DNA from 2 places in the Paenibacillus sp. y28 genome. Region 2 is predicted to be linked to the other one. Evidence: predicted binding sites of a transcription regulator. Region 2 holds the regulator's gene; the other holds the start of a gene.
What was found. The regulator NrdR, encoded in region 2, represses ribonucleotide reductase genes. The targets are predictions, from matches to a motif close to AACACNATATATNGTGTT.
Positions count from the first base shown of each region.

Region 1: the regulator NrdR is predicted to act here: its motif matches at 4,063-4,080, upstream of WBG83_RS09325 (adenosylcobalamin-dependent ribonucleoside-diphosphate reductase).

Region 1 covers NZ_JBBBNV010000008.1:163,457-170,846, forward strand. The annotation lists gene WBG83_RS09290 (inositol monophosphatase family protein) at 1-364, shown strand, start outside; gene WBG83_RS09295 (hypothetical protein) at 503-655, opposite strand; gene WBG83_RS09300 (hypothetical protein) at 715-903, opposite strand; gene queD (6-carboxytetrahydropterin synthase QueD) at 990-1,406, shown strand; gene WBG83_RS09310 (PadR family transcriptional regulator) at 1,788-2,108, shown strand; gene WBG83_RS09315 (HAAS signaling domain-containing protein) at 2,105-2,653, shown strand; gene WBG83_RS09320 (DUF4097 family beta strand repeat-containing protein) at 2,656-3,543, shown strand; gene WBG83_RS09325 (adenosylcobalamin-dependent ribonucleoside-diphosphate reductase) at 4,261-6,849, shown strand.
Region 2 covers NZ_JBBBNV010000002.1:134,395-141,784, forward strand. The annotation lists gene polA (DNA polymerase I) at 1-1,046, shown strand, start outside; gene mutM (DNA-formamidopyrimidine glycosylase) at 1,145-2,005, shown strand; gene WBG83_RS03765 (MntP/YtaF family protein) at 2,084-2,812, shown strand; gene coaE (dephospho-CoA kinase) at 2,822-3,418, shown strand; gene WBG83_RS03775 (lytic transglycosylase domain-containing protein) at 3,415-4,044, shown strand; gene WBG83_RS03780 (alpha/beta-type small acid-soluble spore protein) at 4,153-4,377, opposite strand; gene nrdR (transcriptional regulator NrdR) at 4,536-5,003, shown strand; gene WBG83_RS03790 (mechanosensitive ion channel protein MscL) at 5,067-5,228, opposite strand; gene pelA (pectate lyase) at 5,876-7,390, opposite strand, start outside.

The sequences.
Region 1 (7,390 bases), on a different contig from region 2:
GATCTCCGTATCCTCAGAGCAAACCTTGAGTGAAAGCCTGGTGGCTACGGGATTTCCGGGAGGGCCGGGGATGCTGGAACGCAACATTGCGCAAATGCTGTATCTTGTGCCTCGCGTCCGCAATATTCGTACAAGCGGTTCTGCGGCGCTTCATTTGGCGTATGTAGCTGCAGGAAGGCTGAGTGCCTTCTGGGAGATGAATCTGAACAGCTGGGATATTGCAGCCGGAGCCCTGCTGATTCAAGAGGCCGGCGGACGGGTTACGGATATCGACGGCAAGCCGTTCGATTTGTCGGTGCGTCATATCGTTGCTGCGAACAAGCATATTCACGATGAGCTTCATACTGCCCTTGCTCAGGCATAGAAGGGGACATCATGTTATTCAACAGCGCCTGCACGGACAGAGGCAGGCGCTGCAGGGATGGCGTATCATCACGGGTACCGGTGCAAAAGCTGCCTTGAGAACATCTTGGCCGAACCCGGCATTGCGTCCGTGTACGGGTTAGGTGTTCGGGTGATTTTTGCTGATTTCATTCAGGCTTGGCGGCCATTTGGCAGCCCCTGATGCCTTCGTCGGGACAGCCTTCTCTGTAACTTCGCCCTTACCGTGCTGTCCGCGTGTGCTGAAGCGCCCGCCTTTATTGCTATCCGGCATAATTGATCTCACCTCCCCAACACGGTTAGGGTGCGCCGGAAGCGGCGGAATCATGCAGGTCAGCTGAGGGTTTCGTCCGTATCGAGCACAGCGGCATGGAATGCTTCATCCATCTGCCGGAGCTGCTCGATTTTTTGTACTTCCGTTAAGGAATGATCGTCAAGAATGGAGCGGGAAATGATTTTGTAGGTTGTATCGTTAACGCCCGTTTCGTGGAACAGCTCCGTGTAGAACGGAATGTTGGACATGGTGCGGCCCACCTCCTTTGGCTCCAGTATGGACGAAAAAAGGGGAAATTATACTGTCGGCTCCGATCAGGGAAGGAGGAAGGCACATGATTTATCAATATTATCCGCAGGTGCCGCATGGATACAAGTTCGAGCTCAACAAGGATATGAATTTCTCTGCGGCTCATTATATACCGGTGGAAGCGGCAGGCAAATGCCAGCGGGTCCATGGCCATACATATGTCATTAACTTGACGATTTGCGGCAATGACCTGGATGAGGCAGGGTTTCTGGTCGATTTCAAGCAGTTAAAAACGCTGGTGCATGATCGGTATGATCACACGCTGCTCAATGAGCATGCTGAATTTAACGGCGGATCGGACCGGTTCCCGAGTACAGAAGTGGTGGCCAGAACGATTTGGGAAATTGTACAGGAGCATCTGGATACGAAGTCGAATCAGCCGCGGTGCGTACAGGTCATTGTGCGGGAAACACCGACAAGCTATGTGACATACCGCCCGTAACGGGGGAGTGAGAGGTCAGCCGCGCGGATTACACTGGGGCGCGATGAGCTTCTCCATCGTCTGCGACCTGCCGGACGAACTCCGATCGCGCGTGGCGGCCGGTCTTCATCAGGCGAAGCAGAACGCAGGTTTCCGTCAAACGGGGACCTGCGTTTTGCTTCGCCTGACTCTTTTCTGTGAAAGAGCTGCTTTCATACCGGGGATGCGATAGAGCGTCATGACGGTTTTTTTAGAACGTGTCCATTGGTTATTCTTCTCGAAGTACTATATTGCAATGTTGAATACTAAATGGTATAGTATAGAAGAATTTGGGATTATTTTTTTGTTCCGGTATTAATTATTAATTAATACTCAACATTGTGAAATAGGGGGCGAATGACGATGAATGTACAGTTCAAAAAAGGTGTGCTTGATTTGTGCGTGCTTGCCCTGACCGCCAAAGAAGACCGCTATGGCTATGAGCTGGCGGTTGCGATATCCTCCAAGTTCGAGATGGCTGTAGGAAGCGTATATCCGCTGTTGAACCGGCTTACGCAGGAGGGCTATTTCTCGACGTATTTGAAGGAATCCAAGGAAGGCCCCCCGCGAAAGTACTACCACTTGACGGCTGTGGGCAGGAACCATTTATTCGGGCTGATTGTAGAATGGCGGGAGTTTACCAAAGCGGTCAATGAGCTGATTGAGGAGGGAGTTCAGGTATGAATCGTCAACAGTATTTAGGAGAGCTGGAGCGGCTGCTCTCAGCCGCGCCGGAACACGTGCGCCAGCAGTGGATGTACGATTACGAGGAGCATTTCCGGTTGGCGGAGGAGGAGGGCAAAAGCGAGTATGAAGTGGTGCTGGAACTCGGCGATCCGCGTATGATTGCCAATGAGCTGTTATCCAGCCGTCAGGCCGTGAGCTTAGGGACAGGAGAACCCGGCGGCTCCGCGCCGCGCATGGTGCTGGCAGCAGTCAGCCTGATTCTTTTTAATCTGGTGTTTATTGTCGGTCCATATATAGCGCTATGTAGTGTCATTGCGGCGCTTTGGGCTGTCGTGTTGGCTTTACTCGTCAGTGCGGTTGCCGCTGCGGCTGCCGGATTCGCCGGAATCGATTTGGAAATTATACAGGGCATTTCCGCTGCGCTGGTCTGTCTTGGTCTCGGTATGCTGGCCGGTGCGGGTGTACAGTGGTTGTCGCGAATGTTTGTCAAGCTGACGGTTCAGTATGTGCGCCTGAATTTCAGGCTCGTTAGGGGGAAATAATCATGACCATGAAGAACTGGATTCGAACGGCCCTTGTGCTGCTCATACTCGGCATTGCCGGCGGGCTGTTTTCCTTCCGTCTGGACGATTGGCGAGCCTCCAGCGTGTCCAAGGAAGAAATGGTTCAAGCTTCGGATGTGCGCCAAATCCGGATTTTGATGACTGGCGAGAATATCCGGGTCGTCAAAGGGCAGGGAGATCATATGAAGCTGCGGATGGAAGGCAGGGCGAGCAAACACTTTCTCGACGATGCTTTGCTGCAAACCAGGCGCGAGGGGGATACCCTTGTAGTAGCTGGAACGGAGAAGAAATTCGGTATCGGCTTCAGATTTATCAGCTTGACGCTTACGGTAGAGCTTCCGGCGAAGCAATGGGATGCCTTGACCGTCAATACGGACAGCGGGGATATCGAGCTGACGGATATTGAAGCAGGTGCATTAACTGTACAAAGTGACTCCGGGGACGCGCTAATTGCCGGTGTCAAGGCCGGGCAGCTTCAAGTGAAAACCGATAGCGGCGATATTCGGCTGGACGGTGTCGATGGCAATACTGTCATGGAGACGGATTCCGGGGATGTCGAAGTAACGGCCAAGGATTTGCTGTATGATACGACGGTGAAGACGGACAGTGGGGATGTGAAGGTAAGTCTGGCGGATAAGCCGTCGTCTCTTCAATTGCAATTCCGGACGGATTCCGGCGACCGTGAGGTGGAGTGGCTGGAGAAAAGGGAGCGGCCAACCGAGCCAACCGATGGCTCCGGCTCGCGTTCTTCGTTGGAGTCTTCATTGCCACCATTGCCACCATTAGGGGAAGTTATTCTGTTTGGCAGCGGGCACCATAAGCTGTGGGTAGAGACGGATTCCGGCGATTTCGAGCTTGGTCATAAATAAAAGCATGGGGATAAAAGCAAGTATTCTAACTGGCAGAGCAGCAGGCTTGCGGATACAAGCAAGACTGAACAAAGCGGCTTGACCGGAATGTTGTGGATAATCAGGGTCAGCCGGAATAACCGGCTGGCTTTTTTTGCGAAATTCTGCGAAAATCCAGCTGTTCGTACCGGCGATGTGGCGCTGAAGCCAGGACTGCTGTTCAGCGGCACGGCTTGAACAAATCGGGAGCTAAGGATGATGCATAACCGATCTAGCCCACAGGCTGTGGGTAATATGTGAATAAATCACCGTCTTTTGTGGATAAGCCTGTTAATAAAATAATAAACAAAACATAGCGCAAATCCTTTCGATTCGTTGTTACAGTTTACGTAATTTTGTACTCGGATACGGGCTGAAATGTTAAGAAAGAGAGCTTGCGGGAGAAAAAGCTTCTTCTTCGCAGGGAATAGGCGATTATGTCTCGAAAATAAGAATGAATTCGGGGAAAAATCGATATGTTGTGTAGTATAATGAGACCCAGACACTACATGTTGTGCTATTTACATATGTAGGCGGTAGATTCAGTCAGGCTTCCGGCTTGTTTTCTGCTGGCTTGCATGGCCCGGATTTGCCGCCAAATATGCGCAGCAGCACACGCAGCCTGTGCTTTCGGGAGAGTCGGGACGACGTACAATTCGGGAGCAGCCCTCACCAACTTTTTAGGAGGTTATTTTCCATATGAGTACCTTAAGCAAGCAGCGTTTGGAAGGATTGAGCGAGAAAATTTTTCTGGACCGGTATGCTTGGAAAAATCCAGATCCAAGCCACGCCAAGGTTGGCGATGTGGTGCTTGTTCTAACGAAGGATGACCCGAAATTTCCTACAAAAGAGGTCGGCGAGATTATGGCCCGGAACGGCCGCACGGTAACGGTAAAAACCCGCAGCGGCGGACAGGTAGAGTGCGATGTGGAGAAGCTGACGCTGAATATTGAGAAAACGCCGGAGGAAATGTGGGACCGTCTGGCCAAGGCGATGGCCTCGGTGGAGGCGACACCGGAATTACAGCAGGAATGGGAAACGAAGTTCCGCGGCATACTGGACGGCTGGAAGCTCGTTCCGGGGGGCCGTATTGCGGCTGGAGCGGGCGCCAGTGAAGAGCTGACGCTGTTTAACTGTTATGTGATCCCTTCGCCGAAGGATAGCCGGGGCGGCATTATGGAGACTTTGACCGAAATGACCGAGATTATGGCCCGGGGGGGCGGTGTAGGGATTAACCTTAGCTCGCTTCGACCGCGCCGTGCGGTCGTTAAGGGCGTAAACGGCTCGTCCAGCGGAGCCGTTTCCTGGGGCGGTTTGTTCAGCTATACGACCGGACTCATCGAGCAGGGAGGCAGCCGCCGCGGCGCGCTGATGCTGATGATAAACGACTGGCATCCGGATGTGCTGGATTTCATTACCGTCAAGCAAACGATGGGACAAGTGACCAATGCGAACCTGTCCGTATGCGTCAGCAATGCCTTTATGAAAGCTGTCAAGGAGGACTTGGACTGGGATTTGGTCTTCCCGGATACGACCAGTCCGGATTACACCGATTTGTGGGACGGGGATTTGGACAAATGGAAGGCCGCCGGCAGGCCCGTTGTTACCGTCAGAACCGTGAAAGCGCGGGAAATTTGGCATACGATTATTGAGTCGGCCTGGAAATCGGCGGAGCCGGGCGTTGTCTTCATGGAATACTACAACCAGATGTCCAACAGCTGGTATTTTAACCCGATTATTTGTACGAATCCTTGCGGTGAGCAAGGCTTGCCGGGCTGGGGCGTCTGTAACCTGTCTGCAATGAACCTGTCTCAGTTCTATGATCAAGAGAAGCATGATGTGGCGTGGGAAGAGCTGGCTACTACGACGCGGTACTCGGTCCGGTTCCTCGATAACGTCATTAGCAAGACACCGTATCATTTCGAAGAAAATGAGAAAAACCAAAAAAACGAGCGCCGGGTCGGTCTCGGCACGATGGGTTTGGCTGAGCTGATGATCAAGCTGAACATTCGCTACGGCAGTCCGGAATCGCTTGAATTTCTGGATAAGCTGTACGGATTTATCGCCAAGGAGGCGTATTTGGCCTCGGCGGATATTGCGGCGGAGAAAGGCTCGTTCCCGGCCTTCGATACCGATAAATATTTGCAAAGCGGCTTCATGAAGGTAATGACCGGCGTGTATCCGGAGGTGGAACAGGCGGTTCGCAGCAAGGGTATCCGGAACGTAACGATCATTACCCAGGCGCCGACCGGCAGCACAGGGACGATGGTAGGCACGTCCACAGGCATTGAGCCGTATTTCGCCTTCAAATATTACCGTCAAAGCCGTCTCGGCTTCGATGAGCAATTCGTGCCAATCGCCCAGGAATGGATGGATGCGCATCCGGGCGAGAGCCTGCCCGATTATTTCGTAACGGCCATGGACTTGTCTGCGGAGGATCATATCCGGGCGCAGGCCGCTATCCAGCGCTGGGTGGACAGCTCGATTTCCAAAACGGCCAACTGTCCGTCCGATTTTACCGTGGAAGAAACAAAACGCTTGTATGAGCTTGCCTTCGATTTGGGCTGCAAGGGAGTTACCATTTACCGTGACGGCAGCCGTGATGTGCAGGTGCTGCAAACGGAGAAGAAGCAAGAGAAGGACGGGAAGAATGAAGACAAGCCTGTTGCTTCGGCGCCTGCTCCTGCAGCAGCTCCTTCGCAAGCCGCCGCTTCGTCCGAACTAGCAGTCAGCCTGAACAGCGATGTGGTTGATAAACAGTACAAGAAGCGCCCACAGGTGCTGCGGGGGGCCACGTACAAAATCAACACGCCTTTTGGCATGGCCTATATTACGATTAACGATTTGGACGGCAGCCCGGCGGAGATATTCCTTAACGTCGGCAAAGCGGGCTCGGACGTGTTCGCTATGGCTGAAGCTCTCGGCCGCGTGTGCTCCCTGTTCCTGCGCTACGGAGATCATGGGCAAAAGGTGGATCTGCTCATCAAGCATTTGAAGGGCATCGGGGGCTCGGGTGCAATTGGCTTCGGCGCGAACCGTGTGGAATCGATTGCCGATGCGGTCGCCAAAGCGCTCGAAACACATTTGCAAAGCAGTATGGACGAAGAGCGTGACCCGGCTCCTGTCGCCGCCTCGCACGAAGAGCGTGAGCCTGGTCTGACAGCGCCGCAGCAACTGGCGGTGACCTTCAACTCGCTTGATTTGTGCCCATCCTGCGGCTCGGCCTCTCTGCACAACATCGAGGGCTGCAAGACGTGCACCAACTGCGGGTATAGCAAGTGTTCTTGATGTGAGAATAAAATACAAGAAGGCAGGCGAAGAATCTGATTCGTCTGCCTTTTTTTGCATAGGGTAAGCTTGAATACAAGAACATCTTCGTAACCTGCCATACGATGCAATATCACGAGTAGGGGAGTGAAGACTACTGGCTATTATTAATGCAGGGGACTGTGTTGGAGTGTTGTACTGGACGACAGAGGGCGCGCCTGCCACCGTACATGATGGCGTGCTGGTTACGCCCGCAAGGTTGGACACGAGCACATTTAAAGGCAATGTGACGATTCTCCATTACAACATAAATCGGACGACAGGGAAACTATTTCGGGAATTGATTACAGTTACACCCATCGAAATCCGAAAGACACCCTTTCGGGCAGCTGATCAGCCAGGACGCTGCAGCGGCCATGTGAACAACCCGGCAATTCCGGCTGGTTCTTGTGTCGCCGTGAAATTCAAGGTAGCGGTTTCGGACAAGTATCCGGCGGGCCGGGAAGTAAAGAACGGACGAATACTCTGTCCGATTAAGAATGGCAATCATCCTCCCAATACA
Region 2 (7,390 bases):
GATCGCCGAAGCAGCTGGGTGAGGTGCTGTTTGAGAAGCTCGGCCTGCCTCCGGACAAAAAGACCAAAACCGGTTATTCTACCGGCGCTGAGGTGCTGGAGAAGCTGGAGCCGTATCATCCGGTCATTAGCAAGATACTTCACTACCGTCAAGTGTCCAAGCTGCAGTCGACTTACGTGGAAGGCCTGCTGAAGGAGATTCGTCCGCAGACGGGCAAGGTGCATACGTATTATCAGCAAACGATTGCCGCTACAGGCCGGCTCAGCAGCCAGTTCCCCAATTTGCAAAATATTCCGATCCGGCTTGAAGAAGGCCGCCGCATCCGCAAGGTATTCAAGCCTTCGCAGCCGGGCTGGCGTATTCTCGCGGCGGATTATTCTCAAATCGAGCTGCGCGTGCTTGCGCACATCTCCGGGGACGAGAAGCTGAAGGAAGCGTTCGTGCACGATCTGGACATCCATACCAAGACAGCCATGGATGTGTTCGGAGTTACGGCGGATCAGGTGGATTCCAATATGCGCCGCCAAGCGAAGGCTGTTAATTTCGGGATTGTTTATGGAATCAGCGGCTTCGGACTGTCGGTCAATTTAAATATTAGCGTTAAGGAAGCGGAGAGATTTAAAGAGCAGTATTTTGCCGTATTCCAAGGGGTTCAGCGGTATATGGAGGAGATTGTGAAGGAAGCGCGCGAGGCAGGCTATGTTACGACGCTGCTTCACCGCCGCCGGTACTTGCCGGAAATTAAGGCGTCCAATTTCAACCTTCGTTCATTTGCGGAGCGTACGGCGATGAATACGCCGATCCAGGGCACGGCCGCCGATATTATTAAGCTGGCCATGGTGCAAATGGCCGCGCGCCTGTCGGAGGAGAAGCTGCAAAGCCGCATGCTGCTGCAGGTGCATGACGAGCTTGTGTTCGAGGTGCCGGAGGAGGAGCTGGACCTGATGCGCCGAATCGTGCCGGAAGTGATGGAGAATGCAATCAAGCTGGACGTGCCGCTGAAGGTGGATGCCAGTGACGGCAGCAATTGGTATGAGGCGAAGTAGCTCCCTTGGTAGGCATGAAGCCGGGGACAAGATATAATGTAGAGCATAAGAAACCATTTCAAACAGCTTCGGGCTTCATGGAGAGGGGAAGACAGGTTATGCCGGAATTACCGGAAGTGGAAACGGTCCGCCGCACGCTGGAGCAGCTTGTCGTCGGCAAGCAAATCAGACAGGTTCAGGTGCATCTGAACCGGATTATTCAGCGCCCGCAGGAGCCGGGACATTTCTGCGCGCTTCTTGAAGGGGAAACGATTCGCGGCATGGAGCGGCGCGGCAAATTTATCCGTTTTGTGATGGATAATATCGTCATGGTGTCTCATTTGCGGATGGAAGGCCGCTACGGGCTTTACCGGCAGGATGAAGCGGTGGAGAAGCATACCCATGTCGTATTTCAATTCACGGACGGCACCGAGCTTCGTTATAAGGATGTAAGGCAGTTTGGGACCATGCATTTGTTCACGCCCGGCGAGGAATTTCTCCAGCCGCCTCTGAAGAAGCTGGGACTGGAGCCGCTGGATGAAGCCTTCACGCTGGATGCGTTCAAGCGCGTGCTGCGGGGCAAATCGGGCAAAATTAAGCCGCTGCTTTTGAATCAGGAATATGTGGTCGGGCTCGGCAATATTTATGTAGATGAGTCCTTGTTCAGCGCGGGGATTCACCCGGAACGGACCGCCGCTTCGCTGAGCGGGGAAGAGCTGGCCCGGCTGCACGAATCGATCTGCACTACACTGCGGGAAGCGGTGGAGCTTGGCGGGTCGTCCATTAAATCGTATGTCAACGGCCAGGGCGAGATGGGAATGTTCCAGATGCGGCTGAAGGTTTACGGACGCAAGGGCGAAGCTTGCGCAGCCTGCGGACAGCCTGTGGAAAAAAGCATTGTAGGCGGACGGGGAACTCATATTTGCCCGGCCTGCCAGCCGCTACGGGTGACGAGGAAAAAAAGCGCATCCGCCAAGTAAGCTTTTTTCATGACACGCGTTCCTGCTTTGCTCCATATGATGGGATAGTGATGCATATGGCAAAGGAAGGTGATGCGGATGCTGCCGGTGTTTTCTCTGCTGCTGCTTGCCCTTGCGGTGAGCCTGGACGGTCTCGGGGTGGGCGTGGCGTACGGTATGCGTCAGATTCGGATTCCGCTGCGCTCTGTAGCGATTATCTCCTGCTGCTCCGGCTTGATTATTTATGTATCGATGCAGCTTGGCGGGGCGCTGAGCCAGTTCTTGTCCCCCCGTACGGCCGGCTGGCTCGGGGCGCTGATTCTGATTGCAATCGGAATGTGGGCGCTACTCCAGATGGCGAGGCAGAAGGAAGGGGATGCTGCTTCAACGGAAGCTGCGGCCTTGGCGGATGGGCCGCCGGAGGCCGGGCTGCATCAGAGCCCGGAGGAGTTCCGTCTTGAAGATGCAGGAACAGGCCAGCGTACACCGAAGATTCTGTCTATTGAACTCAAGCGGCTCGGCATTGTAATCCAAATCTTGCGGACACCGGCGGCGGCGGACCTAGACCGCTCCGGTAGCATCTCGGCCGACGAGGCGCTGTGGCTTGGCGTGGCTTTAAGCCTGGACGCATTCGGGGCGGGGATTGGGGCGGCTTTTATCGGTCTGCCGGCCCTGTGGACGTCGATCGTAATCGCCCTCGCCAGCGGCGCCTTCCTGACGGCGGGCCTGCGGCTTGGACTGCTCTTTGCAGGCTCCAGCTGGATGAGAAGGCTGTCTCTTGTACCTGGCTTTTTGTTAATCATCATTGGATTATTTAAGTTAATGTGAGGTGTGACCATGAACATCGGGCTGACGGGCGGTATTGCCTGCGGAAAAAGCACAGTGGCTTCCTTGCTGGTCGGCAAGGGCGCGATTCTCATCGATGCTGACCGGATTGCCCGTGAAGTCGTGGAACCGGGCACTCCGGGCTTGGCGGACATTGCCGCCAAGTTTGGACAAGCCGTACTTCAGCCGGACGGCAGTCTGAATCGCAAAGCACTCGGCGCGATCGTGTTCCAGGAGGCGGAGAAGCGGAAGGCGCTGGAAGCGATTCTTCATCCGCGAATCCGTGAACGGATGCGGCTTTTATTGGAGGAGGCGGAAGCGGCTCATCCGGACAGGCTTGTGGTGGTGGATATACCGCTTTTGTATGAGTCCGGCCTGCAGGACAATTATGAGCAGATCATGGTTGTCTACGTGCCGGAAGCGGTTCAAATACAGCGTCTTATTCAGCGGGATCAGATCGATGAAGCGGAAGCACGCCGCCGCATTCAGTCGCAAATGCCGATTGAGGAGAAACGGCAGCGGGCCGATATTCTCATCGACAACAGCGGAACACTGGCTGAAACCGAGCGGCAGGTGCTGGCTTTCTGGTCTGGAAAGGGGCTGCCATGACGGTCATGACAAAGCCGGGGGTGTATGTGCTGCTGGTAGTAGGATTCATCGGTGTACTGTTCTTACAGTCGGACTGGCTAGGCAAACGGATGTACCCGGTACAGTATCCGGAGGATATTAAGCGTCTGGCGGACAAGTACAAGCAGGACCCCTATCTGATTGCGGCGATTATTCGTACGGAAAGCAATTTCGACCCTGGTGTGGAGTCTCATAAAGGCGCGTTCGGCGCGATGCAGCTGATGCCGGATACGGCGGAATGGATTGTGGAAACCGGGAATTTCCCCAAAGACATGCTGAGCTCGCTGGATCAGGCGGAGGTTAATGTGGAGCTTGGCTCCTGGTACCTGCGCTGGCTGCATGATCAGTTCGGGGGCAATGTCACGGCTGTAGTGGCTGCCTACAATGCGGGTCCGGGGAACGTCAAGCGATGGATGCAGGATGGCCGCTGGAACGGGCAGCCGGAGACGGTAAACGACATCCCGTTCGGGGAAACACGGCACTATGTACAGAAGGTTACATACTTTTATAAGAAGTATAAAAAGCTTTACCCGGAAGGGCTGCAAACGACGATGCTCAATGTCTCGTCTGTCTTCGGCTTCATCCGCCAGTATGCCAAAATCTTGTAATCAATGCGCGCTGTTTTACCGATGAATGAGGTAGCTGCAGAAAAAGAAAGGAAGCATTGGATCTGCTCCTGATTGGAGCGGGTCCAATACTTCCTCTTGCATCAAGGCTTATCGGAATTGACCGGCGAGCTGCTGCTCGGCGATTTGCACCAGTTTACGAGTGATGTGACCACCAATCGCACCTGTGTCACGAGTAGCCATGTTGCCATAGTAACCATCTTGTGGAATGGCAATACCAAGCTCCTGAGCTACTTCGTATTTCATTTGATCCAACGCTGCATTTGCTTGAGGAACAACTAGCGTATTGGAGTTACTGGATTGTCCTGTACCCATGTTTGTTCACCTCCTTGTCGTTGGTGATTGTATTATGTGCGCTTTTGGCGGGAACCAATCAGGAAAGCACTGGCAATTTTTTTAGCCTTGATTTCGCCCCGGGCCGGGGCGTGAAACGAAGCTGCATACATAGACGAACTCAAGAAGGGGGCCTTATCATGAAATGTCCATACTGCGAGCATAGCGGAACGAAGGTGTTGGATTCCCGTCCGGCCAATGACAACAAATCGATTCGCCGCAGGCGGGAATGCGAGAAATGCCAGCGCCGCTTCACTACATTCGAGATGGTGGAAGAAGCGCCGCTCATCGTCATCAAAAAGGACGGCAGCCGGGAAGAGTTCAGCCGGGATAAAATGCTTCGCGGGTTAATTCGCGCCTGCGAGAAGAGACCGGTATCCGTTGAGAAGCTGGATGAAATTGTATCGGAGGTTGAACGCCAAATCCGCAGTCATGCCTATGCGGAGGTAGACAGCCGGCAAATTGGGGAATTGGTGATGGAGCAGCTGTATCCGGTGGATGAGGTGGCGTATATCCGGTTTGCCTCGGTATACCGCCAGTTCAAGGATATTAACATGTTTATGAAGGAGCTGACGGAAATTCTCGGCAAGCATCAGCACGAGAATTAAGAAACGGGCAAGAGCAGATGGGGGATAGCGGCCGATTCAGCAAAAAAGAGGATACGCTGCAGGTTAGTACAGCATTCTCCTCTTGACAACCACGTTGGCGCCGTAGGCCTTGCGGATTCTGTCCATCTGGTCCGCCACGTATCGGTAAATGTCCTTCAGCCTGCGGTTCAGCGGCGTTATCGTTTCGATGACTTTTCCGTTTACAATAACATCAAAAACAACCATTATCATCAGTTCCTTTCGCGACGGAAATTCCGTGCTGAGTTTGTGCGGCGGCGGCAGGGAAATGTTCAGAGTAGTCCTAGGACCGGGCTGCTTTTTTGCTATATCCAAGGGATAGCCTGCCTGTATAACCGCTCATTTGTATTGTATCGGTCATTTGTTTTTCCAGTGTATGCGCATATCATGAGTTTTATTAAAATAAACAGCAAATGATAACAGAATAACACCGGATGCGATCTTGCAGGAAACGGCAGCGCAATAAGCAGGCAAGAACAAGAGCAAGAACAAGAACAAGAACAAGAGCAAGAGCAAGAGCAAGAGCAAGAGCAAGAGCAAGAGCAAGAACGAGCAAGAGCAAGAACAAGAGCAAGAGCAAGAGCAAGAGCAAGAGCAAGAGCAAGGGCAAGAACAAGAACAAGAACAAGAACAAGAACAAGGGCAAGGGCAAGAACAAGAGCAAGAGCAAGAGCAAGAGCTTCATGCCCCGCCTGCCGCTACCGCGCGAAGCTCCCGGCGCGCAGTGTGGCGTCGCATGACGGTCGTCAACCACATGCCGCCGATGAAGAAGCTGGGCCCAGTCCTGCGGGCAGCTGTATGTACCAGCCGGACTGGGCTTATTTATGCGGAGCTTTCCGCGCGAGGCGTTGTTTTTAAGGAAGAGGCTTGGTTAAGGAATAGTAACCGCTGCCCGAGGCCAGAGTGAGCAAGTTTTTGGCATAGGCGCCTGCCCAGGAATAGCCAAGCCTCCGCTCCTCGCTGATATCCATAATGTTGTAGTACTTCAAGCCGTCCCGATCGGAGAAGAAGTGGTTGTTGTTGTCCAAATTGTAGAATCGGTACCACATCACGCTGGCCGGATCGGATACGAAAAAGTCCGGTCCGCTTCTCACATACCGCGTTCCGTCCACCCGGACGGTGTCGAACCAGGTGAGCGCGCTTTTGGCGGCTGCCCGGATTTCCGGCGTTTGGGGCCTGGACATCAGGAAGGCGGTAATGCCTACTGATTCACTGCCGGACTTGGACGGCAGCTCGTAGGCGCGAGCGCCCAGGGCGGCAAAGGTGACGGGATCGTGCTGGGCGCACCAGACCGTCCGTTTCCCGCTCATCACGATTTGGGCATTCAACATGTATTGAACGCCTTTGTTCAGGGCTGTGGTCAGATTGGTCCGGTAAGTACTGGTCAGAATGTCGCCGTCGAAGGCATACCGCTGGTTAATCATATCATCAATGAGGACCATCACCCGCACCATGGCGTCATCGTTAAAGGTCACATAGTCGGAATAATTCCCGCGCTGCGGATATACCTGCGGCCAGCCGCCGGAGCTGTACTGCGAATTGAGGATGAAATCAACTGCCTTGCGCACGCTTGTTTTGAAGGCGGCATTGCCTGTTTTTTTGTACATATCCGCCAGGAAACGGATTTCCTTCACAGTGGCCTCGTTGTCGAACGTGCCAAGCTCGACCCCGGAGGAGCTTTTCCAATCCGAGCGGGCATCCGTCCCGTTCCAGGCGCTGCTGTACTTCGTTTCCATGCTTTTGAAGAAGCCGCCGTGCGGCATTTGCCAGCTGACGATATTGGACGCGTAGGCGGTATCCGTCGTCAGGCTGCCGGTGACGAAATCGCTGAAATCGCGGTAGCCGCTAAACAGGGAATCGGTATTGATGGCGGAGAAGTCATTCACCGCGACATCGTCAAATTTGGCTACGGCACCCGAGTGTGTGAGCAGCCCGATAGCGCCGGTGGCGATGCTGCTGTCGGTTGCAGATAGCTGAAGCACACCGTTGACGTACATGTTCAGGGCGGTGCCCTCCACCTCAAGCTTAACCGTATACCACGTTCCGGTTGTTAAAGCATACGACTTGCTGACCAGTGTCGTGGAGGTGCCGCCCACTTTTTTGCGAAGCTCAAGCGTTCCGCCGTTATTGTTGTATAAGGAGGCGGCATAGTAATTGTTGCCGTCCTGGTACCGGGCCGCCAGCAGCACGCGGTTGCCGGCATTGAAGGTGTCCATTTTGATCCGCGACTGGACGGTATAATCCTTCCATGACGAGGTGCCCGCGTACGTTCGTCCCTCGACGGAGCTTGTCTGGCGGTAAACCGGGGTGCCGTCAGTCACTACGTCCCAAGTGCCGTGAGTGACAGTCCAGCCGTTTGCATTGCCGTC